3 regions of the Nonomuraea sp. 10N515B genome follow, and region 1 is predicted to be linked to each of the others. Evidence: riboswitches for the same ligand, from Rfam matches in the RefSeq annotation. Region 1 holds a riboswitch; each other region holds the start of a gene.
The links. Region 1 has a riboswitch for cyclic di-AMP ahead of ACTWQA_RS03335 (CHAP domain-containing protein). Riboswitches for the same ligand answer to the same signal wherever they lie in the genome.
Positions count from the first base shown of each region.

Region 2: another riboswitch for cyclic di-AMP. It lies ahead of ACTWQA_RS13755 (NlpC/P60 family protein); the one in region 1 lies ahead of ACTWQA_RS03335 (CHAP domain-containing protein).
Region 3: another riboswitch for cyclic di-AMP. It lies ahead of ACTWQA_RS28680 (coiled-coil domain-containing protein); the one in region 1 lies ahead of ACTWQA_RS03335 (CHAP domain-containing protein).

Region 1 covers NZ_JBQQBQ010000002.1:193,897-204,139, forward strand. Annotated here, with positions in the region: gene ACTWQA_RS03305 (carbohydrate ABC transporter permease) at 1-465, opposite strand, end outside; gene ACTWQA_RS03310 (ABC transporter substrate-binding protein) at 535-1,875, opposite strand; gene ACTWQA_RS03315 (RNA polymerase sigma factor) at 2,334-3,596, opposite strand; gene ACTWQA_RS03320 (YciI family protein) at 3,707-4,147, opposite strand; gene ACTWQA_RS03325 (LysR family transcriptional regulator) at 4,252-5,115, opposite strand; gene ACTWQA_RS03330 (alpha/beta fold hydrolase) at 5,174-5,992, shown strand; gene ACTWQA_RS03335 (CHAP domain-containing protein) at 6,072-6,755, opposite strand; cyclic di-AMP (ydaO/yuaA leader) riboswitch at 6,769-6,904, opposite strand; gene ACTWQA_RS03340 (Gfo/Idh/MocA family protein) at 7,022-7,975, opposite strand; gene ACTWQA_RS03345 (aldo/keto reductase) at 7,996-8,817, opposite strand; gene ACTWQA_RS03350 (hypothetical protein) at 8,881-9,861, shown strand; gene ACTWQA_RS03355 (DUF6716 putative glycosyltransferase) at 9,864-10,243, shown strand, end outside.
Region 2 covers NZ_JBQQBQ010000008.1:42,793-53,035, forward strand. Annotated here, with positions in the region: gene ACTWQA_RS13725 (L-aspartate oxidase) at 1-810, shown strand, start outside; gene ACTWQA_RS13730 (type III pantothenate kinase) at 814-1,596, shown strand; gene ACTWQA_RS13735 (hypothetical protein) at 1,654-2,136, opposite strand; gene lysX (bifunctional lysylphosphatidylglycerol synthetase/lysine--tRNA ligase LysX) at 2,293-3,774, shown strand; gene ACTWQA_RS13745 (hypothetical protein) at 4,037-4,312, opposite strand; gene ACTWQA_RS13750 (LuxR C-terminal-related transcriptional regulator) at 4,695-4,907, shown strand; gene ACTWQA_RS13755 (NlpC/P60 family protein) at 4,912-5,955, opposite strand; cyclic di-AMP (ydaO/yuaA leader) riboswitch at 5,961-6,111, opposite strand; gene ACTWQA_RS13760 (amino-acid N-acetyltransferase) at 6,389-6,946, shown strand; gene ACTWQA_RS13765 (hypothetical protein) at 6,943-8,055, opposite strand; gene ACTWQA_RS13770 (RDD family protein) at 8,050-8,568, shown strand; gene ACTWQA_RS13775 (RDD family protein) at 8,678-9,163, shown strand; gene ACTWQA_RS13780 (histone-like nucleoid-structuring protein Lsr2) at 9,675-10,007, shown strand.
Region 3 covers NZ_JBQQBQ010000021.1:4,515-14,757, forward strand. Annotated here, with positions in the region: gene ACTWQA_RS28640 (ATP-dependent Clp protease proteolytic subunit) at 126-749, opposite strand; gene ACTWQA_RS28645 (ClpP family protease) at 761-1,393, opposite strand; gene tig (trigger factor) at 1,824-3,200, opposite strand; gene ACTWQA_RS28655 (helix-turn-helix domain-containing protein) at 3,369-4,235, opposite strand; gene ACTWQA_RS28660 (ATP-binding protein) at 4,469-4,948, shown strand; gene ACTWQA_RS28665 (TetR/AcrR family transcriptional regulator) at 5,045-5,740, shown strand; gene ACTWQA_RS28670 (VOC family protein) at 5,730-6,671, shown strand; gene ACTWQA_RS28675 (DinB family protein) at 6,693-7,193, opposite strand; gene ACTWQA_RS28680 (coiled-coil domain-containing protein) at 7,230-8,219, opposite strand; cyclic di-AMP (ydaO/yuaA leader) riboswitch at 8,226-8,362, opposite strand; gene galT (galactose-1-phosphate uridylyltransferase) at 8,431-9,504, opposite strand; gene ACTWQA_RS28690 (DeoR/GlpR family DNA-binding transcription regulator) at 9,501-10,243, opposite strand, start outside.

The DNA of each region.
Region 1 (10,243 bases):
CAGGCCCCAGTCGCGGGCGTACAGCTGCGTGAAGACCACCGCGACCGCGACCACCGAGGTCACCAGCGGGAGCAGCACGCTCATGCGGATCGCGAGGCGCAGCTTGAACCGCTTGTTGAGGGCGTTGGCCAGGAACAGCGCCAGCAACATCTGCGGGACGGTGGCGATGACGAACATGCCGATCGTGTTGACGACGGCGCGCCAGAAGTCGTCGTCGGCGAGCAGCGCGGTGTAGTTGCCCAGCCCGGCCCACTCCGTGGTCCCGGCCAGGTCGTAGTCGTAGAGCGAGTAGTACAGCGTGAAGGCCAACGGGAAGAGCCCGAAGGCGGCGAACAGGATGAAGTAGGGGGACACCAGGGCGTACGGCATCGCCTTGACGTCCAGCCGGGACCGCCAGCGGCGGCCCGGCGGGCGGTCACGCCGATGCGAGTTCCGCATCGCCCGCGGAAGGGTGTCGAGGCTCATAACAGACCTTTTCGGCAGCTTGTCGGCAGCAACAGGCCCGGCCCGCTGGTGGCGGGCCGGGCGGGGAGATCAGCCCGCGGCCTTGACCGCGTCGTCGACCAGCTGCTGCCAGGCCTTGTCATGCGGGACGGAGCCGTCGTCCATGCCCTGGATGACCGACTCGATGGCGTTCTTGACCTGGGCGTGCTTCACGCCGAGGAAGACCGGCTGCAGGCTCGACGCCGACTTGGCGAAGATCTCACCGATGGGGGCGTCGTTGAAGAACTCGTTCTTCGCGCCCTGCACGGCCGCCTCCTGCTGAGCCTTGGTGTTGCTCGGCATGTTGCCGAAGTCGGCGAAGATGCTCGCCTGGGTCTGCGCCTGCGTCAGGTAGTCGGCCACCATGGCCGCTTCCTTCGGGTTCTTGGACTGCTTGGGCACGGCCACCCAGGAGCCGCCCCAGTTGCCGCCGCCGCCCGGCACCGACGCGACGTCCCACTTGCCCGCGCCGCCGTCGCCGGCGTTGCCGCTGACCACGCCGAGCATCCAGGACGGGCAGCCGAGCGTGGCGAACGAGCCCTTCTGGGTGCCCGCCGCCCACTCGTCGGTGAAGTTGCGCAGCTTGGCGGTCAGGCCACCCTGGCTCATCTTCGAGGCGAAGTCGAAGGCCGTCTTCACCGCCGGGTTCTTGTCGACGATGAGGTTGTTCTGCTGGTCGAAGTAGGCGACGTTGCCGTTCTTGGCCGCCTCCTGGTAGAGCACCACCTGGTACAGCGTGTTGGTGCCGTCAGCCCACTTGGTGTCCTTGAGCTTGCCCTGGAACTGCTGGCCGACCTTCATGAACTCGTCCCACGTCGGCCACAGGGCGCTGACCTCCGCCCGGTCGGTCGGCAGGCCGGCCTTCTTGAACAGGTCCGTGCGGTAGCAGATGCTCATGCCGCCGATGTCGGTGCCCAGGCCGAAGATCTTGCCGTCGGTGCTGACACCGGTCTCCCACTTCCAGGCGGGGAAGTCGGCCTTGCGGGACTCCAGGCCGTACTCCTTCAGGTCGGCCCACCACTCGGGGTGCGCCTTGGCCAGGCCCATGCCGCCCTCGTCGATGCCGACCACGTCGCCCGCGCCGTTGCCGGCCTGCAGCCACTGGATCATCTGCGGCCAGTACTGCTGCTCGAACTGGTCGGTGAGGTTCTCGTGCTTGATCTGGATGTCTTTGTGCTCGGCGTTCCACTTGTCGATGGCGTTCTTGTAGCCGAAGTTCGTGCCGCCGCCGAAGGTCTGCACGCGGATCGTGACCGGCTGGGCCGCCGCCGAGGAGGCCGGAGCGCCGCTGGACTGCGGCGTGCTGCCGGAGCCGCAGGACGCGACGGTCAGCGCCGCCGCAGCGAGCACAGAGGCCGCGGCCAGACCGCCGCGACGCTTGCTGGTCATCATGGTGGACCCCTTCTCGGGTGAATGTTGGGGGAGTGCACCGCGGCATACGCTCCGCCGCGGTAGGAGTGTTTGGGAGCGCTCCCACAAAGGGTGCCCTTGCGGCGTCTACACGTCAATCCACCGAAACGCAACCGTTACCAATGGTGCGATTTGGAAAGATGAAGTCGGACTTACGAGGATAAAGTACGCAAAGACCCGATTGGGAGCGCTCCCACCACAAGAGACATCTTTTGTGTCACATCCTGGGCATGTCGCCCGTACACCTTCGCTTGCTCACGGTCACGCCCCACGTTGCGAGGCCTCCAAGCAAGGCCCCGACGGAGTGCGCATGCGTAAACAGGGGCGATCGCCCTCGCAAAGCACGCTTGCGGCGACATCCAGCAAAGAGCCGCCTCGCAAGGGCGACCGTGACCTCGCCGCGGGTGCCGTGGAACTCCTGCGGCGCCTGTGGCCCGGACTCAGGGCGGGGTGGGCGCGGTGCCGGCGCGGCAGGCGGCGGCGCGTTCCTCCAGCAGTGTGCGCTCGCGGGCGTTGCGGGTCATGCCCGCCGCCCGCTCGAACTCGGCCCGTGCCTCCTCCCGCCGTCCCAGCTTGAACAGGAAGTCGCCGCGGACGCTCGGCAGCAGGTGATAGTCCTTCAGCGAAGGCTCCTCCATGATCTGGTCCAGGAGCTCGAGCCCGACCGCCGGGCCGTAGGCCATGGACAGGGCGACCGCCCGGTTGAGCTCGACGACGGGGGAGCGCGACAGCTTGGCCAGCTCTTCGTACAGGCCGGCGATGCGCACCCAGTCGGTGTCCTCGGGGTTGAGCGCGCGGGCGTGGCAGGCGGCGATGCCGGCCTGGAGCGCGTAAGGGCCATGGGCGCCGCCGAGGTCTTCCACGCGCTCCAGGGCGGTCAGGCCGCGGCGGATGAGGAGCTGGTCCCAGCGGGCGCGGTTCTGCTCGAGCAGGAGAACGGGCTCGCCAGAGGGGCCCACGCGGGCCGCCGAACGGGACGCGTGGATCTCCATCAGCGCCACGAGCCCGTGGACCTCCGGTTCCTTGGGCAGCAGGCCCGCCAGGACCCGGCCCAGGCGCAGGGCGTCCTCGCACAGGGCGGGGCGCATCCAGTCGTCGCCGGCCGTGGCCGAGTAGCCCTCGTTGAAGATGAGGTAGATGACCTCCAGGACGGCGGCCAGGCGGCCGGCCAGCTCGGCGCCCTGCGGGACCTCGAAGGGGATCTGCTTGTCGGCCAGGGTGCGCTTGGCGCGGACGATGCGCTGCGCCACCGTGGACTCCGGGACCAGGAACGCGCGGGCGATCTCCTCGGTGGTCAGGCCGCCGAGGACGCGCAGCGTCAGCGCCACCCGCGCCTCCATCGACAGCGCCGGGTGGCAGGCGGTGAACACCAGGCGCAGGAGGTCGTCCTCGATCTCATCGACCTCGGGGAGCTCTGCCTCGTGCTCCAGCCGGTGCCCGAGCTCGGCCAGGTTGCGTTCGAGGCGTTCGTTCCTGCGGATCAGGTCGATGGCGCGGCGCTTGGAGACCGTCATCAGCCAGGCGCCGGGGTTGCGCGGCACCCCGGACTCGGGCCACTGCTCCAGGGCGGCGACCAGCGCGTCCTGTGCCAGCTCCTCGGCGAGGCCGACGTCGCGCACCAGCCGGGCCAGTCCGGCGATGAGCCGGGCCGCCTCGATCCGCCAAACCGCCTCGATCGCGCGATGCGTGTCGGTAGCCGTCACGGGCCCATAACACCAGGGCCGCACGCCGCCTCGCAACCGCTGTCGCCGCCGTGGTCACGCGGTAGGTGCTGGTGGACGACGCCGCGCTGATGAGGCGGCCGGTGCCGCGGTCAGTCGCCGGGCTGGTCGGCGCGGAGGCGCTCGCGCATGGCCTCCTCACGCTCGCGCTCCTCGGCGGGCATCGAGTCGTCCGGCACGTCCGAGGCGTCGAACACCCGCCACACATCCAGCCCGATCCCCTCGTGCCCCGGCGGCACCGGGAGGCGCAGCGCCCACTCGAGGGCCTCTTCCCTGGACTTCACCTGGATCAGCCAGAACCCGGCGATGAGCTCCTTGGCCTCGGCGAACGGCCCGTCGATCACCGTGGCCTTGCCGCCGCTGTAGGCGATCTGCGCGCCCTGCGAGCTCGGGTAGAGCCCTTCGGCGGCCAGCAGCACTCCGGCCTTGGCCAGCGACTCGTTGTAGGCGTGCATGTTGTCGACGAGCTCCTGGCTGGGCAGCACCCCGGCCTCGGTCTCCGCATTGGCCTTGCCGACGATCATGAACTTCATCGGTGTTTCTCCCTTCACACGTCTCGCCAACGCGTCGAACGGCTGCGGGGCGAATCGACACTCTTTCGCGAAGTTCCGCGCCGCGCCACTCCGAACCGAAAAATCTACGTTGTAAAGGCGTTCAGCTGATCGAGGAACGCGCTGGCGGCAGGACCACAGCCGGCCAGCGACGGGACGGCCAGCCCGAGCGAGCGGGTCATACCCGGCTTCAGCGGCCGGGTGACCACCGCGCCGAGGTCCGCGGGCAGGCCCAGGGTGGGAACGATGCTGACCCCGAGCCCCGCGGCCACCATCTCGAGGATGGCAGCCGGGCCGCTCGCCTCGAAGGCGACGTCGAGCCGTACGTCCGACGCCCGCGCCGCGGTCATGATCAGCGGGCGGCAGCCGGCGGTGGTCAGGATGAACGGCCGGTCGGCGAAATCGGCGAGATGCACCACTGCCTGATCGGCGAGCGGGTGGCCGGCGGGCAGCACGGCCACCATGTCGTGGGTGCTCAGCGGGACGGTGTCCAGTCCGGGGGCGGGCAAGGTCACGACGCCGACCTCGGCGGCGCCCCGGTGCAGCCAGGCCCGGATGTCGTCGTCCACCCCCTCGAACAGCCGTACGCGCACCTGCGGGTAGCGGTCGGTGAACGCGCGCAGCAACCGGGCGATGAGCGTTCCCGTGGCGCTGGGGAGGCTGGCCAGGCGCAATTCGCCGGTGATCTGGCCGGCGGCGGCCGCCACGTCGGCGCGGACGAGGTCGAAGTGGCGCAGCACCTCGCGGGCCCGGTTGACCGCGCGGCGGCCGGCCTCGGTGAGGGCGATGCCGTCGCGGTGGCGTACGAACAGGGCCGCGCCGAGCTCGCGTTCGAGCGCGGCGATGGCGCGGCTGACGGCGGGCTGGGACATGCCGGTGTGGTCGGCGGCGGCGGTGAAGCCGCCGTGCTCGGCGACCGCGATCAACGCCCGGAGCTGCGCTAACGTCATAGCGGCATACCCTAATTGGTATTTGACCGGCGGTTGGTCAGAACCCGATGGTTATGCCATGTCTGAGCGAATGACGATCGAAGTCGACGGGCGGCAGGCCAGCTATCTGACGGCGGGCGAGCGGGGTCCGGTTGTGTTGCTGCTGCACGGGACGTACTGGAGCCGGGTCTGGCAGCCGGTGCTGGACGAGCTGGCCGCGGCGGGGCTGCGTCCCGTCGCGGTGGATCTGCCGGGGCTGGGGCGCTCCGAAGGGGAGCTCGCCATGGCGACGGCGACGGTCCCGGCGCTGGCCGGGTGGGTGACCCGGTTCGCGGCGGCGGTGGGCGCCGGCGAGCCGCTGGCGGTGGCGGGGCACGACATCGGGGGCGCGGTGGCGCAGCACCTGCTGGCCGCGGGCGAGGTGAAGGTGCGGCGGCTGGCGCTGGTCAACTCGGTCACGTACGACTCGTGGCCGGTGCCGGGCGTGGCCCGTTTCCGTGATCCGGCGGTGGTGGCGGCGGTGACCGCGGAGGAGTTGCTGGCCGCCCGCCGCACGGCCGTCACCACGGCGCTGCACCGCCCCGCGACGGAGGCCGAGCTGGCCGACTACCTGGACCCGTGGAACGACGCCCGGGTGCGACGGTCGTGGATGGCGCTGGCGGGAGCCGCCGACGGCCGCTACACGCTGGACCTGGTGCCCGCGCTGCAGGCCGACGGGACGCCGAAGCTGCTGGTGTGGGGGGAGAACGACACCTTCCAGGAGGTCCGGTACGCCGAGCGTTTCGCCGCCGAGATGCCGAACACCTCCCTGGTCCGCGTCCCGAGCGCCGGTCACATCCCGATGGAGAACGACCCGGCCGCGGTCGCCGCCGCTCTGGCGCGGTTTTTTCTCGGCTGAAGGCCTGCGGTCGGGCCGTGAACGCGGCGAGCGCGCGTCCCATGTCTCGGGGACGCGCGCTCGTTGGGGCGGGGGAGGGTCAGGCGGCGTACTCGGGGTAGCCGTAGCCGACGACGTGCGCCTTCGGCCGGGTCCGCTCTTCGACCTTGCCGTTGCCGGTGTTGCCCTCGATGGTGGAGATGGTGCCGTCCTGGTTGTCCTTCACGACGAACCCGACGTGGTTGATGTCACGGATGTTCTTGCTGCCGCTCCAGGAGAAGTACACGACGGCGCCGGGCTTGGCGACGGTGCCGAAGCGGTTGTTGGCCTTGAACCACTTGGCGTGGGCGACGGTCCAGGCGTCCCAGCCGACCTGCGGGCGGGCGCCGGTCTGCTCGCCGACCCAGGAGACGAACATCGCGCACCAGGCGGCGTTCAGATACATGGCGCGGCTGCCGCCGTCGCGGGCGATGGTCTCGGCGGCGCGCTGGGAGTTGGCGTACCACTGCTGGTACTTGGTGCCGCCGCCGGCGGCGTTCTCGCTGGTGCCGACCTGGGACCTGGCCAGGGCCAGGACCTGATCGGCGGTGACGTTGATCTTGGTCTCGCCGGTCTTGGTCCTGGCGCCTGCCTGCTCGGCGGTGGCGACCGGCTGCTTGTCCGCGGCGGCGATGGCGGTGCCCGTGACGTGGGCGGTGACCGCGGTGGCCAGGACGGTGGCGCCGAGGGCGGCGCGGGCGATGTTGATCTTGTTGGCGGCAGCGGGGATGCGGAACTTGGCCATCGAGGGGGTTTACTCCTTGCTTCCATGCCGCTTACCGGGTTAGCTGACGGGCTCGGGCGTGGAAGCTGCCCTACGGCACCGAAGTGCCGATTCGCCCCAAAGACTTGGGTCCCCGGTTCCGCGCAAGGCGGATTCAGCGGTCACAGGACTGTCCTGTGATGTTTCGTGCGATGGTCGGACGCGACCGGACAAACCGGACGCATACCTCAAGATGCCCCATAAGGTAATACATGCGGCAAGAGGATTACAACTAGATAAAAGCCCAGTTAGGCAAGTTGCCCGCGGGCGTCGGCCAGAAGCCCCATCATGGCAAGGGAATCGTCAAGCGGCATGATCGAACTTTCGGTCCTGCCTTCGGCCGTGGCTGCGCGGACTTCGCGGAGCTCCCCGGCGTACCCGTTGTCGGCCGGATCGAGCACATGCTCTTCCGGCTCCAGGGAGGGCCCGGTGAGGAGAATCCGCTGCGGCGCCCAGAACGGAGCCTGGATGTCCGCGCGCATCTGAGTGCCCACAACGCTGGCATCGTTCGGGTAATTCCCGAGCAACGAGGTCGCCACGAGAGCATGCCTGCCGCCCGGGTAGAGCAAAACGCCGCCCGCCTCCGCGTCCACCCCGTTCGGGGCCAAAGAGCCGGTGACACGCAGGCCGGTCGGCATGCCGAGGAGCAACTGGGCCAGCCCGAACGGGTAGATCCCCAGGTCGAGCAGCGCGCCGCCGCCCAGCTCGGGCGCCCAGAGCCGGTGGGCGGGGTCGTAGGGCAGGGAGAAGCCGAAGGAGGCCTGCACGGAGCGGATCTCGCCGAAGCGCTCATCGGAGGCGATCTTCTGGATGAGGGGGTTGAACCTCATCCACATGGCCTCCATCAAGAAGACGCCCGCCTCGCGTGCCAGGCGCACCATCTTCTCGGCGTCGTCCACGGTGGCGGCCAGCGGCTTCTCGCACAGCACGGCCTTGCCGGCGGCGATGGCGGCCTCGGCCACCTGGAGGTGCTGGGCGTGCGGAGTGGCCACGTAGATCGCGTCCACGGCCGGGTCGGCGCACAGCCGCTCATAGGAGTCGTAGGCCGACTCCGCGCCCAGCGTCGCGGCCAGGGCCTGCGCCCGGCCGAGGTTCCTGGAGCCGACGGCGGCCACCCGCATGCCCGGTTCGGCCACGATGGCCGCTCCCACCGTGCGCGCTATGCCGCCTGTCGCCGCTATTCCCCATGCAAAATCCCGCACAAGGGGAGATCGTAGACGTATCAGGTCATGTTGAAGGTGTCGGGGTCGGGTCCGATGCGCTTGTTCCTGTTCATGGCGCCGATCGCGGCCATGTCCTCGGCGTCGAGGATGAAGTCGAACACGTCGATGTTCTCGCGGATCCGCGACGGGGTGGCGGACTTGGGGATGACGACGTTGCCGAGCTGCAGGTGCCAGCGCAGCACGATCTGGGCGGGCGTCTTGCCGTACTTGCCGGACAGCACGCTCAGCGCCGGGTCGTCGAGCAGGCCCTGGCCCTGGCCCAGCGGGCTCCACGCCTCGGTCAGGATGCCGTTGGCCTCGTGGAAGGCGCGCATCTCGCGCTGCTGCAGGTAGGGGTGAAGCTCGATCTGGTTGATGGACGGCGTGATCTCGGCCTCGTCCATGAGCCTGGTCAGGGTCTGGACGGTGAAGTTGGAGGTGCCGATGGCCTTGGCCCGCCCGTCACGGTAGATCTTTTCGAGGGCCTTCCACGCCTGCACGTACTTGTCCTGCTTCGGGACCGGCCAGTGGATGAGGAAAAGATCGACGTAGTCAAGGCCCAGCCTGGCCAGGCTCTCATCGAAGGCCTGCTCGGCGCGGTCGTGGTCGGCGTTCCACAGCTTGGTGGTGACGAACAGCTTATGGCGGGGGCGCTTGGCGCTGCGCACGGCCCGGCCCACGCCCTCCTCATTGCCGTACGCGGAGGCGGTGTCGATGTGCCGGTAGCCGGCCTCCAGAGCGATCCGCACGGTTTGCTCGGCCTCGCCGCCGGGAATCTGCCAGACGCCGAACCCGAGCTGCGGGATCTGCACGCCGTCGGTGTTGAGCATGAGCGAGTTCATACCCTCCATTGTTCACGTTCCGTTCCAGGCGGCTTAAGGCGACAAGGCTAACTTGGAGCGGTCATGAACGGGCCATCACCCGGCGGGGAGGGCGAACGAGTGGTCGAACAGGCGTCGGCCTGGGTGGAGTCCCCGCTCCAGATGCTGTGCGCCGTCGAGGCCCACCACGCCGGGCTCCTCGGGCCCGCGACGGCCGTCGTGCCGCGAGCGGGCCTGCGGCCACTGAAGGCCACGCGCAAGGAGCTGCGCAGGCTCGGGTTGCCCGAGGGCCTGGAGCTGGCCGAGCCGCGCGACCAGATGCCGCGGCGTGTGCAGGCCGTGGGTGACGCCTTCTCCGGCAAGGTGCAGCTGCGCTGGCTGATCTCCAACCCGGGCCGCATCGTCATCGTCGACGACGGGCTGGCCACGATCCGGCTGCTGGAGCTGCTGGCCGCGGGGCCTCGCCGGCCGCTGCTGCGGGCCCGCGCGCAGCCCACCAAGCTGCGCGCCGTGCTCGGCCTGGCGGCCGCGCTGCGGCTGCGGCTGAGCAAGGTCTCCGTCTTCACCGCGCTCGACGTGGACAAGGACCTGGAGGACGGCGTACGCCGCGCCGGCGTCGACCTGGTCCGCCACGACTTCGCCTGGCTGCGTGCCCAGCCGCCCAGCGCCGAGGGCCCCGCCGAGCGCACCGTCGTCCTCGGCACCTCGCTCGTCAGGAACGGCCTGGTCCACCGCGACCGCTACCTACGCTGGCTGACGGACCTGGCCTCGCAGGAGCCGGTCGCCTACTACCCGCACCGCCGCGAGGACCCCGTGGACGTGGCGCTGATCCGGGAGCGCCCCGGGATCACCGTCCACGACGCCGGCGCGCCCGCCGAGCTGACCCTGCGCGGCCTGGACTCCGGCCAGCGCGTGCTCAGCCTCCCGTCGACCGCGATCACCTCGCTGCGGGTGCTGCTGAGCCCGCGCGGCGTCGCCGTCGAGCCCGTGGACGTTCCCGATGACTGGTGGACCAGCAGGGCGGCTCCCGCCCTTCGCTCGCATCTGACTGGAGTGTCCGGTTGAAAGTGTTGGCGGTCGCCGACTCCGACTCGTACCTGAAGTGGGCGGCCTGCCTGCTCGCCGATCTGCCCGAGGGTTGCGTGACGGACCTGGTGGTGGTCCGCACGCCGATCGCGCCCTCGCCCGAGCAGATCGCCGCGGCCGTGGGCGAGCGGGAGGCGCCCGCGGTGATGTCGGCCCGGTCGGTGCGCCGGGCGGCCGAGCGCATCCGGCCCGACGTGATCCTCGTGGCCTGCACGGGACCGGTCGTGGACGTGCTGGTGGCCGAGGTGCTCGCGGACCTGAGGCCACGGCCGGTGTTCGTCAGCGGACTGCCGGGCATCTCGGTGCCGGCGACCGACAAGGCGTGGCAGTTCCGCAGCGGGTGCGACCTGTTCGTGGTGCA
Region 2 (10,243 bases), on a different contig from region 1:
CGGGCGCTCGAGGAGGACCTGCAGGACGCGGGGGACGTGACGAGCCTGGCCACCATCCCGGCCGCGCAGCGTTCGACGGCTGACGTGGTGGCACGCAAGGACGGCGTCGTGGCCGGGCTGGCCGTGGCGGAGGCGGTGTTCGTACGGCTGGGCGCGGGGCGTACCGAGCGGAGGGCCAAAGACGGCGAGCGGGTCCGGGCGGGCGACGCGCTGATGACCGTCGAGGGCCCGACGCGGGCCCTGCTGACGGCCGAGCGGACCGCGCTCAACCTGCTCACCCACCTGTCCGGGGTGGCCACGCTGACTGGCAGGTGGGTCGAGGCGATCAGTGGCACGGGGGCGCGGGTGCGCGACAGCCGCAAGACGCTGCCCGGGCTGCGGGCACTGGAGAAGTACGCGGTGCGCTGCGGCGGCGGCGTCAACCACCGGATGTCGTTGTCGGACGCCGCTCTGATCAAGGACAACCACGTGGTGGCGGCGGGTGGCGTGGCCGAGGCGTTCAGGGCGGTCAGGGAGCGGTACCCGGATCTGTCCATCGAAGTGGAGATCGACCGGCTGGACCAGCTGGAGGCCGTGCTGGACGAGGGAGCCGAGGAGATCCTCCTCGACAACTTCACGATCGAGGACACCGCGCGTGCCGTACAAGTCGTGAAAAATCGGGCGAAAAACAGGGTTGCCGTCGAAGCCAGCGGGGGATTGACCTTGGAATCGGCTCGCCAGGTGGCCGAAACTGGCGTTGACTACTTGGCGGTGGGAGCGCTTACGCACTCGGCGCCGGCCCTGGACATCGCACTGGATCTGCGGGGGTAATTGATGCTGCTCACGATCGACGTCGGCAACACGCACACGGTGTTGGGGCTGTTCGAGGGCGAGGACGTCATCGAGCATTGGCGGCTGGCCACTGACGCCCGTCGCACCGCCGACGAGATCGCAGTCGTGCTCCAAGGGCTGCTGGCGCAGTCGCCGCTGCTCAAGGGGACCGACATTGATGGCATTGCCATTTGCTCCACGGTCCCGAGCGTGCTCAACGAGATGCGCGAGATGTGCCGCCGCTACTACGGCGACGTCAACGCGGTGATCGTGGAGCCGGGCATCCGCACCGGCGTGCCCGTGCGCATGGACAACCCCAAGGAGGTCGGCAGCGACCGCATCGTCAACGCGCTGGCGGCCATCGACCAATACGGCGGCCCGTGTGTCATCGTCGACTTCGGCACCGCGACCTCGTTCGACGCGGTGTCGGCCAAGGGCGAATACGTCGGCGCCGTCACCGCGCCCGGCATCGAGATCTCGGTGGACGCGCTGGCCGCCGCCGGGGCGCAACTGCACAAGGTGGAGCTGGTCAGGCCGCGCTCGGTGATCGCCAAGAACACGGTGGAGGCTCTGCAGGCCGGCATCATCTACGGCTTCGCCGGACAGGTGGACGGCATCGTCGAGCGCATGACGGCCGAGCTGGCCGACGATCCCGAGGAAGTGACGGTGGTGGCCACCGGCGGGCACGCCGCGCTCGTGGTCGGCGAGTCGCGCTCGATCGACGTGCACGAGCCGTGGCTGACCCTCATCGGCCTGCGCCTGATCTACAACAGGAACACCACATAGGACAAGCGGCCCTCCGCTCGGGTAAGAGGGCCGCTTGTGCATATGACCGCGCGAGGATTACTCGCTCTCGGCGGTGTAGATGTACTGCCAGGGGCCGCACTTCGTCGGGTAGTTGCTGTGCACCCCGATCTGGCAGACCTTCGCCCGCAGGCTGTAGACGTCGTGCTCCTGGAAGTGGAACTTCTTGTAGCCGGGGAAGCCGCAGTACTTCTTGTAGTACACGGGGGACCAGTCGTGGTCGAAGTCGCTGGCCTCGAACTTCACGAACGCGCACTTGCCGCCCTCGTTGTAGGTACGGTTGTCCAGGTCGTACAGCTTGCCGTAGACGTGGACCTCGTTCGACTCCCCGTCGTGGTCCCAGTTCACGGTGACCTGGCCGTGGGCCTTGGCCAGGCCGTGCTTGGCGTAGACCGGGCTCCAATACTCGGAGTAGTCGTCGTAGTCGGACGAGGTGCTGGCGGACGCGGCGGCCGGAAGCGACAGGGCCACGGCCGTGGTGGCGGCGATGGCGAGGGCGCCCGTCGCGATCTTCTTCAACATCTTCTCTCCTTGAGCTCCCCTGGGCCGGCTCCCTGCCGGCTCCCCCCTGAGCTCGTGAGTCATTCATAGAAGAGGTCTCTTGCAGTGTTCCTGCGTGCTCCCTGCAGGGGGCCGACGAGTCCTTGCAGTTCGCCATATCCCCTACGCTTTGTTGTTGTGAGCGACGAACTTCCTGAGCAGATGCGGATCCGGAGGGAGAAGCTCGACCGCCTTCGCAGCGAGGGCGTCGACCCTTACCCGGTGAATTTCCCCCGTACGGCGACCAACGCCGAGGTGAGGGATAAATACCAGGACTTGGAGCCCGACGCCGCCACCGGTGACACGGTCGCGGTCGCGGGCCGCGTCATGCTCAGCCGCGTGGGTGGCAAGCTCTGCTTCGCCACGCTCAGGGACGGCGAGGCCGATCTGCAGGTCATGATCTCGCTCGACAAGGTGGGCGAGGAGTCGCTGGCACGCTGGAAGCGCGACGTCGACCTGGGCGACCACGTCGGCGTGATCGGCGAGGTCATCACCTCCCGCCGCGGCGAGCTGTCCATCCTCGCCGAAAGCTGGCAGATCACCGCCAAGTGCCTGCGCCCCCTGCCGGAGAAGCACGTCGGCCTCACCGACCCCGAGGCTCGCGTCCGCCAGCGCTACGTCGACCTCATCGTCAACGACGAGGCCAGGAAGATGGCCCGCATCCGCAGCGCCACCGTGCGCGCGGTGCGCGACTTCTGGCACGACGAGGGCTATCTCGAGGTCGAGACGCCGATGCTGCAGCCCATCCACGGCGGCGCGACGGCCCGGCCCTTCAAGACCCACATCAACGCCTACGACATGGAGCTCTACCTCCGCATCGCGATCGAGCTCTACCTCAAGCGATTGGTGGTCGGCGGCATCGAGAAGGTCTTCGAGGTCAACCGCAACTTCCGCAACGAGGGCGCGGACTCCACGCACAACCCCGAGTTCACCATGGTCGAGGCCTATGGCACCTACCTTGACTACAACGACATGGCGGACCTGACGCAGCGGATGTACCAGAAGGCCGTCCTGGCCGCTCTGGACACGTCCGTGGTCGTGCACGACGGCGTCGAGGTGGATCTGGGCCTCGCCCAGTGGCCGCGCATCACGCTCTACGGCGCCGTGTCGGAGGCCGTGGGCGAGGAGATCACCACCTCCACCACGCTGGAGGAGCTTCGCAAGATCGCCGACCGGCGCGAGGTCCACTGGGACCCGAAGTGGGGCTCGGGCAAGATCGTGCAGGAGCTCTTCGAGGCGCTGGTCGAGCACACGCTCGTCCAGCCCACGTTCGTCATGGACTATCCACTGGAGACCTCGCCGCTGGCCCGCCTGCACCGGGACAACCCGCTGCTGACGGAGAAGTGGGACCTGATCGGCTTCGGCACCGAGCTGGGCACGGCCTACTCGGAGCTCAACGACCCGATCGACCAGCGCCACCGCCTGATGGAGCAGTCGCTGCTGGCCGCAGGTGGCGACCTGGAGGCCATGCAGCTCGACGAGGACTTCCTGCAGGCGCTGGAATACGCCATGCCGCCGACCGGCGGCATGGGCGCCGGCATCGATCGGATGATCATGGCCTTCACCGGCAAGAACATCCGGGAGACGATCCTGTTCCCGCTGGTCAAGCCGACTCGCTGAGCCGAGAGACGGGCGCGCGGCCGGTCCCGCGCGCCCGCCCGGCGCCACGTCGGCCGCGTGGCCGGCAACTCGGCCCCGGTGAGCTCCTTGATCCGTGCCAGAGCGCTCAGGAGATCGTCGCCGGCGCACCTGCCTGATCGCGATGAAGTCGAGGAAGTAGGCGCCAAACTTTCTTCTGGCCTGGCCGGTTTCCGATACGAGCTCTGCTGTAAGCATCGGGTCAAGGCTGCGAGCCAACATTTCGCTCCAGCCGCTGAAACATTCACAGTCCTCTGGAGGCACCCCGAGCATCTCGGTGATGACCATGGTAGGCGAAGCTGGAAACCAGGTCCGTCTCCTCCGGTAAAGCGCCGATCAGCTCGGTGGTGATCAGCCCGATGCGGGAGCAGAGCCGTTCGACCATGCGCGGTGTGAACGCCTCGCCGACCGGAGCGCGCAGTCTGGTGTGGTCGGGCGGGTCCGTCCAGAGGGCCGATTCAACGGGCTGAGCTGGGTCTCTTCCGTACAGCGGGTCGGAGTCGTGGCCGAAGCGGAGCATCGCTCCGCAACGTTCAGGATGGCGGCGACGAGCAGCCCGCGCGGGTGCGGAAGATCGCCCCGCGGGCGCTCAGCTCGCGGTAGCGCGCGTATGGCTCGCGTAGAAAGTCCGGATCGCTCGGATCAAAACCAGGACGTCTGCCAGGCTCATCCTGTCCCGGGCCGGGGCCTATTGGACCGTTCTATGAGATCGCTCATTGTGCCGGCGGTCTCGTCGCCATATGGCGAGTTCGCCACATATAACGGATCATGTCAATAGTGCCCGTCAAGTGCGAAGATTCTGGCGCTTGACGACCTTTCCGGGATGCGTTTACCGTCTGCGAGACGAGCGGCTTTGGCCCGTTGTGAGGTCCGAGTTCTGCTGTTGGGGGGGAGGGCTCCCGATGGATGTGCTCACTGAAGGCGTCGAGCTGAGCCATGCGGATCTGGCGTTGCTGGCGGAGCTGGCCAAGGGGGTTACGGTCGATCGCGTGGGGAGACGTTTGGATATCAGTGGGCGGACAGTACGCCGGCGGTTACGGGGCATCTGCGACCGCATCGGCGTGGCCACGGCCATCGAGGCCGTGGCCTGGGCGGCGCGGCGTCAGCTGATCTGACGCCTCAGTCGGCGATGCGCACCGCGCCGGCGTACGGGCGGTTGGCGATCGAGGCGATGTGCACGACATCACCTGTGCGCGGGGCGTGCACCATCATGCCCCCTCCCAGGTAGATGCCGACGTGATGCAGGTCGCTGTAGAAGAACACCAGGTCGCCCGCGCGTAGCTCGGACCTGTCGATGTGCCGGCCCGCGGTCCACTGGTCACCGGTGTAGTGCGGCAGCGAGATGCCGACCCGCTGGAAGGCCGCCATCACCAGGCCGGAGCAGTCGTAGGAGCTGGGGCCCTCGGCGCCCCAGACGTACGGCTTGAGCTGCTGTGTGAGTGCCCACCTCGCGGCCTGGGCCGCCTTGCCGTTGCCGGGGATCGGCAGGTTGATGTGCACGCGCTTGCCGGCCCGGCCGGCCTCTCCCATGGCCCGCCTGAACAGGTTGCTCTCGGCCTTGGCCACCAGCTTGGTGATCTTGTCGCGCTTGCTGTCGAGGTCCGCGACGATCTTCTGCAGCTCCTCCATGCGGGTCTTGGCGCCCGCTCTGGCGCGTTCGGCGGCGTCCATGGCCTTGGCGAGCTGGTTGACCTGCTCGGCCTGCTGCTGTTCCAATGCGTACGTGGTCGCGGCCTGATCGAGGAACTTCTCGGGGTCGGTCGACGAGGTGAAAGCAAGCGCCCTGCTCAGCCCACCGGAGATGTAGGCGTTCTGAGCGAGCATGGCGGCCTTGGCGCGCTTGGCGGCGAGATCCGCCTCGCTGCCGGCCAGCGTCTTCTGGGCGGCGTCGGCCGCCTTCTGCGCGACCTTGTATTTCTCCCGCTGCCCGTTGTACTGCTCCGTCAGCGTCTCGATCTCGACGTGCAGCTTCTCGACCTGGTCGGAGAGCTCCTTGAGCGAGGGTGTGGGATCCGCGGACGCCGGAGCGGCGGCGGGGATGGCGATCAGGAGCGTGGCCACTGTGATGCTCACCACGCCGAGGCGGCGTGCGAGCCAGGCCCGTTCCGGAGGGCGGGCATGCCTGCCCGCCGACTTCCCCCCACGGCCGTGCGTACGCTTCACCAACCAGCTCCTCTCATTGACGCCTACCGGGTTAGCTGACGGGTTCGGGCCGGAGCAGCCCTACCGAAGAACTCGGATTCACCCCGATGGTGGCGTGCGAAGCTCGCCACCGGTGGATCCCCGGCTCCCCATGCGGGAATTGGGCGTGTCTCCCGCGTGCGCCACGCGGGGAACGTTGTCGCTGGACACTAATGCACTCCGGGTTCGTGCTCAACCAGAACTGCTCGATCTGTAGAGGTTTCACAACTGGCGGGTCACAAGGTGATCTCGTGATCAGCCATGCAGAAGAGACCTTATGTCCCCTTTGTCATTGCTTCTGCCGAACGCCGGAAGACGCCGGGCTCGTGCCCATGTGGCTCGTGGCACGTCACAGGATGGGGCCAGACATGGGAGTTAGGACCGAACCGTAATGACATCTGTACTCTGGAGAGCCATGGAACAGGTGGCCGAACTGACGACGCCGGAGACCGCGGTGGTGGTCCGGCGTGCCCGCACGCCCGACGTGCGGAGGATCAGGCGCCTGGTCGACACCTATGCGGGCGCCGGCCCCCGGCTCCTGGAGAAGACCACAGTGACCCTGTACGAGGACGTACAGGAGTTCTGGGTGGCCGAGCTGGGCGGGCGGGTGGTCGGGTGTGGCGCGCTCCACGTCCTGTGGGAGGACCTGGCCGAGGTCCGCACGGTGGCCGTCGATCCTGAGTGCCGGGGCATGGGGATCGGCCACCGGATCGTCTCCGCGCTCATCCGGCAGGCGAACGATCTGGGACTGCGGCGTGTATTCTGCCTGACTTTTGAGGTCGATTTCTTCGCGCGGCACGGCTTCCGCCCGATCCAGGGCACGCCGGTCTCGCCCGAGGTCTACGCCGAACTGCTGGCTTCGTACGACGAGGGTGTGGCGGAGTTCCTCGACCTGGAGCACGTGAAGCCGAACACCCTGGGCAACACCCGCATGCTGCTCCACCTGACATCGGGTGACGCTGGCCTTGACTAGCTGGAAAGGTGATTGTTGATACCTATGTCGATACGTTGGGCAGCACAGGGCATGTGTCCTGACACGTGCCACATGCGCACTCGAAGCGAGGTGACACGGTGAGCACCGGACAGCCGCCGTATCCACAGGACGAATCGGGCGAGAACTCTGCACCCGGAAATCCCCAGTACGGGCAGCAGAACACGGGCCGCCACCCCGGCGAGCCCGACCCCGACGTCACTGTGGTCGGCTACCGGGCGGACGACGCCTATGGCCAGCAGCCCCCATACGGCCAGCAGGGCTACGGACAGCAACAGGGTTACGGCCAGCAACAACAGCAGTACGGCCAGCAACCCGCCGACGCCCAGTACGGGCAGCAGCAGGGCTACGGCCAGCAGCCGGATTACGGTCAGCAGGCGCAGCACGGCCAGCAGGGCTACGGCCAGCAACAGCAATACGGCCAGCAGCCACAGTATGGTCAGCAGCCGCAGTCCCAGCCGGGCTACGGCCAGCAGCCCGGCTATGGTCAGCAGGCTCAGTCCCAGCCCGACTATGGGCAGCAGGGCTACGGCCAGCAGGCGCAGTCCCAGCCGGGCTACGGCCAGCAGCCCTCCTCCGGGCAGTATGGCGCCCAGCAGCCGCAGTATGGCCAGCAGCCCCAGGCGCAGCCCGACTACGGCCAGCAGCAGGGCTACGGTCAGCAGGCTCAGTCCCAGCCCGACTACGGGCAGCAGCAGGGCTATGGCCAGCAACCGCAGTCGCAGCCGGGCTACGGCCAGCAGCAGGGCTATGGTCAGCAGGCTCAGTCGCAGCCCGATTACGGGCAGCAGCAGGGCTATGGTCAGCAGGCTCAGTCCCAGCCCGATTACGGGCAGCAGCAGGGCTACGGTCAGCAGGCTCAGTCCCAGCCCGGCTACGGCCAGCAGCAGGGCTACGGTCAGCAGCAGCAGGGCTACGACCAGCAGGGTTATGGCCAGCAGGCGCAGTCCCAGCCTGGCTACGCCCAGCCCCAGTACGGCCAGCAGCAGTACGGCGACCAGCAGTACGGCCAGGCCTACGGGCAGCCGCAGCAGGCCGCCTATGGCCAGCCGGGCTACGGCCAGGCCTACGGGCAGCCGGTCGGCGTGCAACCTCCGGGCGCACCGGCTCCGCTGGCGGAGTGGTGGCAGCGGCTGGTGGCGAGGATCGTCGACGGCGTGATCTTCGGCGTCGTGATGGGCCTGGTGACCTTCATCTTCGGGCTGTTCCTGGTCGCGAGCTACAGCTCGACCACCGGGGCGAGCACGGGCCTGTTCGGTTCGTTCGTCATCGGCATCCTGATGTCGATCGTCCTCACCCTCGTCTACGTCGGCTACGACTTCTTCATGCACAAGATGAAGGGTCAGACCGTCGGCAAGATGATCATGGGCATCAAGGTCGTCCAGGTCGGCGGCCCGGTGCCGCCGGGCGGCATCCCCAACGACGCGGCACTCAAGCGCGCGCTCGTGACGTGGGGCGCCTACATCTTCTACTGGATTCCCTTCGGAACGCTCCTCGCTCCCCTTCTGAGCGGCCTGAACGGCGCCTCCATGCTGTGGGACAAGCCGCTGCAGCAGACGTTCGCGGACAAGTTCGCGCGCACCGTGGTGGTGAAGATCAAGTAGTCCTCCCGCACGTAAACATAGGGGCCGGCTTCCCGCCGGCCCCTATGTTTTGTCCGCGGCGCCGTACCAGAATGGGACGGAACCCGTAGCCGGAGGCGAGGTGGAGGTTATGGCCGGGACGCCGTGGGCGATCTCGCTGCCGGCGGAATGGTGGGAACGGCTCGCCGCCCGCCTGATTGAAGCGCTCGTCTTCGGGGTCTTCTATTACATTCTGTTCATTGCGCTCTGGGCCATCTTCCGAACTGTCGGGGTGCTGGAGGTGTTCGGCGGTCGCCTGCCCGGCGTGTGCGCGTGGTTCGGGGCCGGACTGGCTTATGCCGGCTATGACTGGTGGGCCCATTTCAGGCACGGCAGGACGTTCGGCAAGGCGATCATGCGGATTCGCCTGGCCCCGGCGAAGCTCACGCCGGGAGCGGCGCTCAAACGATCCCTGGTCTATCCGGGGCCGCTCATGCTCATGGGCATTCCAGTGGTCAATCTGCTGGCCGGAATGCTGCTGTTCGGCGTCGGGCTGCTCATCCTGATCGACAAGCCGCTGGAGCGGGGGCCGCATGACAGGCTGGCCGGAACGCGCGTGGTAAAAGATCTTCGCTGAGCCTTCCGGGGGCTGCCCCGGCGCCTTATCGCAAAATTTTCCCTTGATCCGGTAAGGAGCCTGGAGAGACTGGCATTAGGCTATGGGGCGTCCGGGTTGCCGGATGTTGGCGCACCTGCCGCACGCAGGGCATCTGTGTGCCGCTATGGTCGGGTGAGGGCGGTTGTCGCCTTGCTCGTGAGGACCGTCGCGCTCCTCCGGGCCGCGCACGCGCTCATATAGCGCCCCCGAAACCCCGCTAGCCGTGGAGGCGAGGACGAATGGAAGCCCTAACAGACGTATTGTCAGCGCTCATCCCCCCGGTCGTGGTCGGTGGAGCCTTCATCTTTGGCGTAGTGAAGTTGGTCCGCGCCGAGGGCCCCAGGCGGCACCGTAACGGCGAGGAGCCTGCCGAGAAGCAGAACTGATCGGCTAGTCAGCCGAATCCCCGCAGCGCTGAATTGTCTCAGGGCCTTTCCGGGTATATGTTTGGGCAGGCGAATGAAACAATGCCCGCGAAAGGATTGCGTACATGGCCAAGCAGATCCAGGAGATTCTCATCGATGACCTCGATGGGGGCGAGGCCAATGAGACGGTGAGCTTCGCTATTGACGGCTCCTCCTATGAGATTGACCTCAGCGACCTTAACGCCAAGAAGCTGAGGGACGCGCTCACGCCTTTCGTGCAGAACGCGCGCCGGGCAGGTGCCGTGGCCACGCGTCGTCGTGGCCGTGGCGGGAGCCGTGCGATGAGCCGCGAGAAGAGCTCCGAGATCCGTCAGTGGGCCAAGGCCCACGGGCTCCCGGTCAGCGAGCGAGGCCGTATCGCCTCCACGGTCGTCGAGAAGTACGAGGCGGCTCACTGATCGAGCCAACTCACGACCATGCGCTTATGATGTTCGCCTTGGACCCCGGCGGCCGCCATAAGCGCATGATCGTCTCTAGGGTGTTCCGAATGCCGGAACACCAAGAGGATGATCTCTAACTCCCCATATGCGGGCGTTTTGGCCGTGTGTTGTGGACCATGTCCGGCGTCGTTTCACCGGCAGGTGCCCGCATATGTGATGGTGTCGCGCTCCGCGCGCCCGAATGGTGAATCCCC
Region 3 (10,243 bases), on a different contig from region 1:
TCCGGACTTGGCCGAACCGCTCAGGTTTCGACGTTACCGTCTTCTGGGCCCTCAGTGAGCCCCCTAGCGGCGAGTCGCACCGGAACGTGCCCTATTGGGCAGCGCCCCGGTGCGTCACGTCTCGTCTAGGAAGCTACGGCCTGAGCTCGTTTCTTCCTGGACGGGATGATGTCATCGATCAGACCATACGCCTTTGCCTCGTCCGCGTTGAGAATTTTGTCGCGTTCGATGTCCTTGCGGACTTCGGCGGAGGTCTTGCCCGTGTGCTGGGCCACGATGTCCTCCAGGAGAGTCCGCATGCGCAGAATCTCCCTGGCCTGGATCTCGATGTCGCTGCCCTGGCCGCCGCCCTCGGTGGACGGCTGGTGGATCAGCACCCGGGCGTTGGGCAGCGCGAACCGCTTGCCTGGGGTGCCGCCGGACAGCAGCACGGCCGCCGCGGAGGCGGCCTGGCCGAGGCAGACGGTCTGGATCTCCGGCCGGACGAACTGCATCGTGTCGTAGATCGCCGTCATGGCCGTGAAGGAGCCGCCGGGCGAGTTGATGTAGATGCTGATGTCACGGTCGGGATCGAGCGACTCCAGCGTCAGCAGCTGGGCCATCACGTCGTTGGCCGACGCGTCGTCGATCTGCACTCCGAGGAAGATGATGCGGTCCTCGAAGAGCTTGTTGTACGGGTTCATCTCCTTCACGCCGTATGACGTGCGCTCGACGAAGGAGGGGAGAACGTAACGGCTCTCGATGTTCATGTCAGCTCCCCCTAGGAAACCGGGCCCTGTGAGGGCACCTGTCGTGCGCTACGGACGACGTGGTCGATGAAGCCGTAGTCCTTGGCCTCTTCCGCCGTGAACCAGCGGTCGCGGTCGGAGTCGGCCTCGATCTGGTCCAGCGGCTGCCCCGTGTGGAAGGCGATCCGCTCCGCCAGCGTCTTCTTCACGTAGAGCATCTGCTCGGCCTGGATGGCGATGTCGGCAGCGGTGCCGCCGATGCCGCCGGACGGCTGGTGCATCATGACACGGGCGTGCGGCAGGCCGAAGCGCTTGCCCCTGGCCCCGGCGGTGAGCAGGAACTGCCCCATCGAGGCCGCCATGCCCATCACAACCGTCGATACGTCGTTCGGCACGTATTCCATCATGTCGTAAATCGCCATGCCTGCACTCACCGAGCCCCCCGGCGAGTTGATGTAGAGCGTGATGTCGCGCTCTGGGTCGTCGGCTGCAAGGAGCAGCAGCTCGGCGCAGATGCGGTTGGCGATCTCGTCGTTGACCTCCTGCCCGAGCACGATGATGCGCTCCCTGAGCAGGCGCTGGTAAAGCTGGTCTTCAAGCCGGAAGGCGGAGCCGTTCTCACGGCCTCGAGACTCAGGCTGATAGAAGGTCGGCGGGCTGGTCACAGCGTCACCTTCCGATGCGTCGTAATCGATTGGCTTTGCTTGTGACCTTAACGCGCGCCGCCTACAGGTCATGCCCGGTCCCCCGCACTGTTCGCTGACGGCGCATGTTCGGGGCCTTGCGCCCGGGTGTCCGGGCCATCCAACCGGCGACCACCCCTGGCAGCCCTCAGACGGCGGTCCTCGCCGACCAGGAGGCGGTGGCCGGTCGAGGAGGGCCTCGTGCCCTTGGCGCTCCCCATGGGCCCTCTGAGCGCCCCCAGCGTCGCCTTGCGGCCGGGCCGTCCCTGGCAGCCACGGTGCCCGCGGGTCGTGTGCGGGCGCGGGAAGGGGCGGAAGCGTCGCCCGCAGCAGTGGCGGGGGCGCCGGAACGTCGAAGCCCCCGGACCGATTCGATCCAGGGGCTTCGTGGTGCCCGGCGAAGGGCGTGAGCTTACGCCTCGGGCTTGTCCTCGGCCTCGGCCTCTTCCTGAGCAGGCTCTTCACCGTTGATCTCGGTGTAGATCGCCTTGAGGTCGACGTCGTTGCCCTCGGTGTCCACGATCTTGGCGGCGTCGCCGATCACGGACTTGGCCTTGTCGCGGACGATCTCGACCATGGCCAGCGTGAGCTGGTCGTTGTCGGCCAGGTGCTTGGCCAGCTCGTTGGGCTGGACGCCCATCTCCATGGCGCGGCGCACCACGAAGTTGGTCAGCTCCTGCTCGGAGACGCCCAGCTCCTCGGCCTTGACGATCTTGTCGAGCACGAAGCCGACCTTGAGCGCGCGGGCGGAGTTCTTCTCGAACTCGTCGAAGCGCTCCTCCTCCGTCGTCTGGTAGAGGCGGAAGAAGGCGTCGCGGCTCAGGCCGCTCTCCGCCACCTGGTGGTCGAGGTTGTGCTTGCGGGCGTCGACCTCGGCCTTGAGCGCGCTGTCCGGCAGCGGGATGTCGATCTGCTCGAGCAGCGCGTCGAGCGACTTCTCCCGGGCCTGCACGACCTGGTCGATGAGCTTGTTGCGGCGGGCCTGCTCGCGGATGCTGGCCTTGAGCTCGTCGAGCGTGTCGAACTCGCTGGCCAGCTGGGCGAACTCGTCGTCCAGCTCCGGCAGGACCTTCTCCTTGACCGACTTGACGGTGATGATCACGTCGGCTTCCTCGCCGGCGTTCTCGCCTCCGACCAGCTCGGTCTTGAAGCTCTTCTCCTCGCCGGCGGACATGCCCTCGAGCGCGGTGTCGAGGCCCTGCAGCACGGAGCCGGCGCCGACCTCGTAGGAGACCTCGCTGGCCTGCTGCTCCTCGATGTTCTTGCCGTCGATCTCGGCGCGCAGGTCCATGACGACGAAGTCGCCGTTGGCGGCCGGGCGCTCGACGCCGGTCAGCGTCGCGAAGCGCTGGCGCAGCGCGTCGAGCTGCGTGTCGACGTCCTCGTCGGAAACCTCGGCGGAGTCGACCGTGACCTCGATGCCGGCGTAGTCGGGCACCTCGAAGTTGGGCCGGATGTCGACCTCGGCGGTGAACTCGATCTGCTCACCGTCTTCGATCTTCGTGACCTCGATGTCGGGCTGGCTGACGGGGAAGACGTCGACCTCGTCGACGGCCTGGCCGTACAGCTTGGGCACCGCGTCGTTGAGGGTCTCCTCCAGCACTACCGCCCGGCCGAAGCGCTGCTCGATGATGCGGGCCGGAACCTTGCCAGGCCGGAACCCGGGGACGCGCACCTGCTGCGCGACCTTCTTGTATGCCGCATCCATGCTCGGGCGCAGCTCGTCGAACGGCACCTCGACAGTGAGCTTGACCCGCGTGGGGCTGAGCTCCTCGACAGCGGTCTTCACGGAATGGTCTCCTTGATCAAGCTACGAGTGATCGCGGGCGCGTCCATCGGTACGGCCCACGCGCCGCGCCCACATGTGCGGTGTTGGGGCATGCTCTGCCACGGCCGCATCCAACGCCGATGGTCCAGTCTAGGGCAGATGCACACCCAACAACGACGCCCGCCGCCGTCAGAACTCCTCCGAGATCGTCCGCAGTAGCTCGATCGTCTCATCGGGGGTGGTGCTCACGGCACACAGCCGCTCCATCACCTCGGTGTATCGGTCCACATCCTCACGCTTGTCCAGGTAGAGCGCGCTGGCGAGCTGCTCGACGTACACGACGTCGGGCAGGTCGGGATCGGGGAAGCGCAAGATGCTGAACGCCCCGCCCTCGGCACTGTGCCCGCCGAAACTGAACGGCATGATCTGGATCGTGATGTTCTGCTGGCGCATGAGGTCGATGAGGTGCTCCAGCTGGGCCCTCATCACCTCGGCTCCGCCGATCGGCCGCCGGAGCGCGGCCTCGTCGATCACCGCCCAGAAGACCGGCCCGTCCGGCTTGTCCAAGATCCTCTGGCGCTCCAGCCGGAGATCGACCCTCCTGGCGATCTCCTCCGCCCCAATGCCCGCCGCACCGGCGGTCACCACAGCCCTTGCGTACTCTTTGGTCTGCAACAGTCCCGGCACGAACTGGACTTCGTAGGTCCTGATCCTGGCGGCCGCCTCTTCGAGGCCGACGTACGCCTGGAACCACGTGGGCAGGACATCGTTGAACCGGTGCCACCAACCCGGCTCGTTGGCGGTGGCGACCAGGTCGAGCACGGCGGAGCGGGCCTGCTGGTCCACGACCCCGTACAGAGTCAGCAGGTCGGCCACGTCGCGTTCTTTGAACCCCACTCGGCCCAGCTCCATGCGGCTGATCTTGGATTCCGAGCCACGGATGAGGTGGCCGGCCTCCTCACGAGTGACGTTCTTCGCTTCCCTGAGCTTGCGCAGCTGGGAGCCCAGGAGGATGCGCAGCGCCGTCGGCCCGGAACCCGGCTGGTTCTGCGTCACTTTGCCTCCTATCAAGGTCCGCACACACAGTGACACCACATCGCCTTGAATGACAAGGTCTCAACCTCGTGTCCGATTCCGGGATCTATGCCCAAAAACGGTGTTTGCTATTGCACATTGCAGCTGCACGTGCATTTGGGTCTTGCAGCCGCAGCGGTCGTGACCCATGATGGCTTAGTGCATATTGGGCCAAACATGCACTAACCAAGGCTGAACGGGGAGGTATCGGCGGCATGGTGGAGGATCCTCTGGCCACTGCCGATTGCCTGCAGATCACCCGCGAAGTGGGCTTCGACCACCTGCTCTCGGGTGGCGGCCAGCCGTACACGACCGCGTGCCCGTTGCCCTTTCAGGCCGACTCTGTGAAGACCGCCAGGGACGTGACCCGCTCCACACTGCAGGGCTGGGGACTGCACGACCTGAGCGACGACGCCGCGCTCGTGGTGTCGGAGCTGGTGACGAACGCCGTCAGATACGCGATGTACGCCGCCGGGCGCCGGGAGATCGAGCTGCTGCTCATGCGGGTCGCGCCGCACGTGCTGCTCGCGGTGGCCGACCCCAGCGACGAGGTGCCGCGGCCCAAGGAGCCGGATTTCATCTCCGAGAACGGGCGCGGCCTTTACATCGTCGAAACGTACAGCCAGTGCTGGGGCTGGGACCCCCTGGCTCGCGGCGGCAAGGCCGTCTGGGCGCTGTTCCGCACGGAATCCTGACCCAACCTTTAGATCACCTGGTACGGCGTCTCCCTGTTCTCTCTCGTGACCAGAATGCTAAATTGGTCATCGGTCAACAGTCACGAGGAGGCCTTTGTGCATGCCGAGCACCGCGGGCGGGCTGACCGGATTCTCGACGCGGCCAAGGAGCTGCTGCTGCGCTGGGGATACCGGCGGGTGACGATCGACGAGATCGCCAAACGCGCCGGGGTCGGCAAGGGCACGATCTACCTGCACTGGCGTACCCGCGAGCAGTTGTTCTTCGCCGTCGGCGCCAGGGAGGCGGTGGCCATGCTGGAGGCGGTCGTCGCGGGCATGCGGGCGGATCCTGACGAGATCGCGCTGCACCGGTACATGCGCCGGTTCTTCCTGGAGGCGATGCGGCGGCCGGTGCTGCGGGCGATCTTCACCAGGGACGCCGAGATGCTCGACAAGTTCCTCGCCAGCCCGGCCAGGAAACCGCTCGAGGGCGCCAAGTTGCTCGCCTCGCGCGAATACCTGGGTGAGCTCGCCCGGCACGGGTTGCTGCGGGAGGGTCTGCGACCCGAGGACCTGGACTATCCGCTGCCGACGATCGTGTTCGGGTTCTTCGCCGTCGAGCCGCTGCTTCCGGCCGAGGTCACGCTCAGCCTGGAGGAGAAGGCCGGCGTCCTGGCCGACACGTTGCGCAGGACGTTCGAGCCGGAGCGGCTGCCCGACTGCGCGCCGGCGGCCGAGCGGGTCATCGAGATCTTCGAAGGGCTCTCCCGTGACTTCCGTGACGCGGCTTATGGAGGCGGCGATGGGACATGACATCCGTGGGCTGCACCACGTGGGACACGTGGTGCATGACATGGGACAGGCGCTCGAGCGATACCGGCGGATGGGGTTCGCGCTGCCGGGGCCCGCGTACCCGGTGGTGGGCGAGCCGCCCGAGCCGGTCGGGGTGGGCAATACACACGCGTACCTCACCGGCGGCTTCCTCGAGCTGGTCACCGTCGCCGGGGCGGGGCGGGTTCCCGGCGACGCGCGGCTGATCCCGCTGCGGGCGCCCGCGGAGCGGCTGCCCGCGCTCAAGGAGGCCGTCCGCGGCACGGCGGCCAACCTGGAAGCGTGCCTGCGGCGCTTCGAGGGTGTGCACATCCTGATGTTCGACGCACTCGGCATCGACGGCGCCGCCGCCCGGCTGACGGCCGGCGGCGTCGGGCACGGTGGGGTGCAGGCGGCCCAGCGGCCGGTCGAGACGGCGGACGGGGTGCGGATGGAGCCCGTCCGGTGGCTGGAGATCGACGGCTCCGAGCCGGGGCTCGTGCCGGAGGGACGGGTCGGGCTGGCGGAGAACGCCTCCGCGCATGAGGCCGCCGACCATCCCAATGGCGCGGTCGAGCTGGTCGAATGCGTGTTGTGCGTGGCCGACGACGAGCTGGACGAGGCCGAGCGGCGCTATGAGCGTTATGTGGGACGTACGGCATCGCGGGACGGGCTCGTGCGGACCTTCGCGCTCGGCGGCGACGGTGCTCACATCACGCTGGTCGGCGCGTCCCGGCTGGACGCGCTGTTGCCGGGCGAGGGTGCGGTGGCGCTGCCCGGGTTCGCGGCGTACGCGGTGGCGGTGCGGGACGTCGCGGCCACCGGGCGGTTCCTGGGCGAGGCCGGGATGACGGTCGGTGAGACCGCCGCAGGCGAGATCTTCGTGCCCGCCCGCGAGGCGCTCGGCACCGCGATCGTCTTCCGTCAGCGGTGACGGCGAAGCGGCAGGGGACCGTTATTCGCCGGTAACGCCGTCGATACGCTCGCGTAGAAGATCGGCGTGACCGTTGTGGCGGGCGTACTCCTCGATCATGTGGACGAGGATCCAGCGGTGCGTGCAGTCCCGGCCGTTGCGGTCGCCGACGGCGTCCAGCGGCGTGGCGGCCGAGATGGCGCGGGCGCGCTCGATCTCGTCCTGCCACGTGGCGAACGCCTCCTCGGCCGAGGCGGTGTCGACGTCGTTGAAGTCGGCGTCGTTGTCGCGGTCCTTGTCCCACAGCTTGGGGATGTCCTCGCCGTTCAGCACGCGGCGGAACCAGGAGCGTTCGACGTGCGCCATGTGCCTGACCAGGCCGAGGAGAGACAGGGTCGAGGGCGGGGCCGAGCGCAGGCGCAACTGCTCGTCCGACAGGCCCGCGCATTTGACGGCGAGGGTGGCGCGGTGCCATTCGAGCCAGTTGTTGAGCACCGTCAGCTCGTCGCCGGTGAGGGGCGGTGGGGTACGGGAGTCGATCACGAGCCCTGACCTTACCTTCGGCCTGGTGTGCGGCTTTCAGTGCATGGAGATGTGCACGTGGTCGAAGTGGTTCTCGGTGATGCTGCCGCGGTCCGACATTCCGCTCCAGCCCGAGCTGTGGTTGATGCGCTGCTTCCAGATCACGTACTTGATGCCGAGCTTGTCCATGTTCTTGATCGCCCACTCCGCGATCCGGTCGCCCAGCGCGAGGTTCGCGGCCGACGGCATCGAGCCTCCGGTGCTCATCATGAAGTCGCAGGCGCGTCCGAGCGGGTGCTCGCCGCTGGAGCCCGAGCGGAAGCACCCCACCGTGTACGGCAGCGAGAAGTTCTTGCCCACCTGCTCGCGCATGAGCCGGGTGCGCGGAGTGATGTTGTCGGAGCCGGAGGGAAGTTCGGGGGCCCAGCTGCCGTCGGATTTGCGGCCGGTGCCAAACGGCACGAGGTCCTGGAGCTTCTTCTTGATGTCCTCGATGACGTCCTCGGCCTCGTCGCGCTGCTTGTCCACCTCGGCCGCGTCCCCGCGGATCTCGGCCGCCAGCGCGGCGGCGTCCTTGGCGGCCTTCTCCTTGTCGTCACGGGCCTTGGCCACGCCCTGCACGAACGCCTGCTGTTCGACGGTCAGCTGGTTGAGCACGGCCGCGCTGCCGCCGCTCGCGGGCAGCATGAAACCCGGCACCGGGGGGTTCCCGTTCTGGTAGCGAAGCCGGGCGATCTCGGCGACCCGCTGCTCGGCCGCGGTCAGCGTCTGCTCCGCGGTGGCCAGGCGCTCATTGGCCGTTTTGGCGGCCTGCTGGGCCTTGGCCAGCTCGACGCGCTTGAGGTTGTACTGCTCGATGAGCTTGTCGATCTTGCTGTTGAGCTGCTTGAGCTGGGCGCGGAGCTCGGACTCCGTCGGTTTGGGTGCCGCCGACGCCGCGGTCGCCGGGAAGAAGGCAACGGCGGCGGCGGTGATGAGGCTGATGGCAAGACTCGCGAGGGACGGCGAAGGGAGCGGAGCTCCCGAGCGAATCAGGGCAGCCGCCACGTAGATGTTTCCTCTCCCTCTGCCGGCCGGGTTAGCTGACGGGTTCGGGCATGGGAGATCCCTACCACCGAAGTGGATTCACCCCACGTGCGATGGGTCCCCGGCTCCCGGGCAACTCGCCCGGGATTAGGCGGGCACCGGCCGTTACGGCCGGTGCTTATCGGGATATTAGTGGTAGATCACGAGTCATGCGACCTTAAGTAGAAATCTATTAGTGATCTACTCGTGATCGAAGCATGCGTGCGGCCTCCTCCGGCAGCACGTCGTTGACGAAGGCCCCCATCGCCGACTCCGACCCCGCCAGATACTTCAGCTTCTCCGGCGCCCGCCTGATGGTGAACAGCTCCAGGTGCAGGTAAGCCAGCTCACGGCCCTGTCGTACCGGCGCCTGGTGCCAGGCCGCGATGTACGGCATCACGACCCCGAACAGCCCGTCGAACGCCTTCAGCACCGACGTGTACAGCGGCGCGAACGCGGCACGCTCCGCCTCTGTCAGCGCCGCCAGGTCGGGCACCTGCCGGTGCGGGTAGAGGTGCACCTCGAACGGCCAGCGCGCGGCGGCGGGCACGAAAGCCGTCCACAGCTCGTTGGCCGCCACCACCCGCGTGCCGGCGGCGCGCTCGGCGGCCAGCACGTCGGCGAACAGGTTTCCCTTGTAGCGAGCGGCGGCGCCCAGCTGCAGCTTGGTCCGCGGGGTGACGTACGGATAGGCGTAGATCTGGCCGTGCGGGTGCGCGAGCGTGATGCCGATCTCCGAGCCCCGGTTCTCGAAGCAGAAGACCTGCTCCACGCCCTCGATGGCGGACAGTTCGGCCGTGCGGTCGGCCCATGCCTCCATGACCAGCTCGACCTGGGCGTCGGACAACCGGGAGAAGGACGAGGAGTGCTCGGAGGTGAAGCAGACCACCTCACAGCGGCCCACGGCCGGACGGACCTCACTCAGCCCGCCCACTTCCCCATAAGTCCCGATATTTTCGGAAAAAGAGGGGAAGCGGTTCTCGAACACCACCACGTCGTAGTCGTACGCCGGGATCTCCGTCGAGCGCGTCTCCGACGACGGGCACAGCGGGCACTCGGCCGCCGTGCCGGTCGGCTGGTGCGTCCGCGTCTGCCGGTGCCCCGCGATCGCGATCCACTCCTCGGTCAGCGGGTCGTAGCGCAGCTCAGAGGCCACCGGCCGGGGGTCCAGCGTCCGCCGGTCGATCGCGCTCCTGTCGGCGTCGTCCCGCCGGTCGAAGTAGATCAGCTCTCGGCCGTCGGCCAGGTTGGTGATGGTGCGCTTCAAAGCGAGCCCTCCGCGATGATCAGTTCCCCGGCCGTTTCGGCCAGGTGCGTACGTGCTTCCTCCGGCAGCCCCGCGTCGCTGATGACCACGTCGGCCTCGCTCAGCTCGGCGATGGTGCTGATGCCCACCGTGTTCCACTTAGTGTGGTCGGCCGGGACGACCAGGCGGTTGGCGGCCGCCACCAGCTCCCTGTCGGTCTCGGACTCGAGCAGGTTGGGCGTGGTGAACCCGGCCCGCACGCTCATCCCGTGCACGCCGAGGAAGAGCGTGTCCACGTGCAGGCGGCGGATGGCGGCCACGGCCACCGGGCCCACTAAGGCGTCCGATGGCGTGCGTACGCCGCCGGTCAGCACCACCGTGCGGTCGGCGCGCGGATTGCGGTGGAAAACGTCGGCGACGGGGATGGAGTTCGTGATCACCGTGAGCTCGGGCACACCGATCAGGTGGTGCGCCAGCACCCAGGTGGTGGTGCCCGCGGACAGCGCCACAGCGGTGCCGGGGCGCACCAGTTGTGCCGCGCAGCGCGCGATGGCCTGCTTCTCCTGCTGCTGGCGGGCGGACTTCGCGGTGAAGCCCGGCTCCTCGGTCGATCCCGGGCCGAGGGCGGTCGCGCCGCCGTGCACCTTTTCCAGCAGGCCCCGCTCGGCCAGCACCTCGAGGTCGCGGCGGATGGTCATGTCGGAGACGCCGAGCTCGCGGACGAGGTCGGCCACCCGGACACCGCCGTCGCTGCGTACGC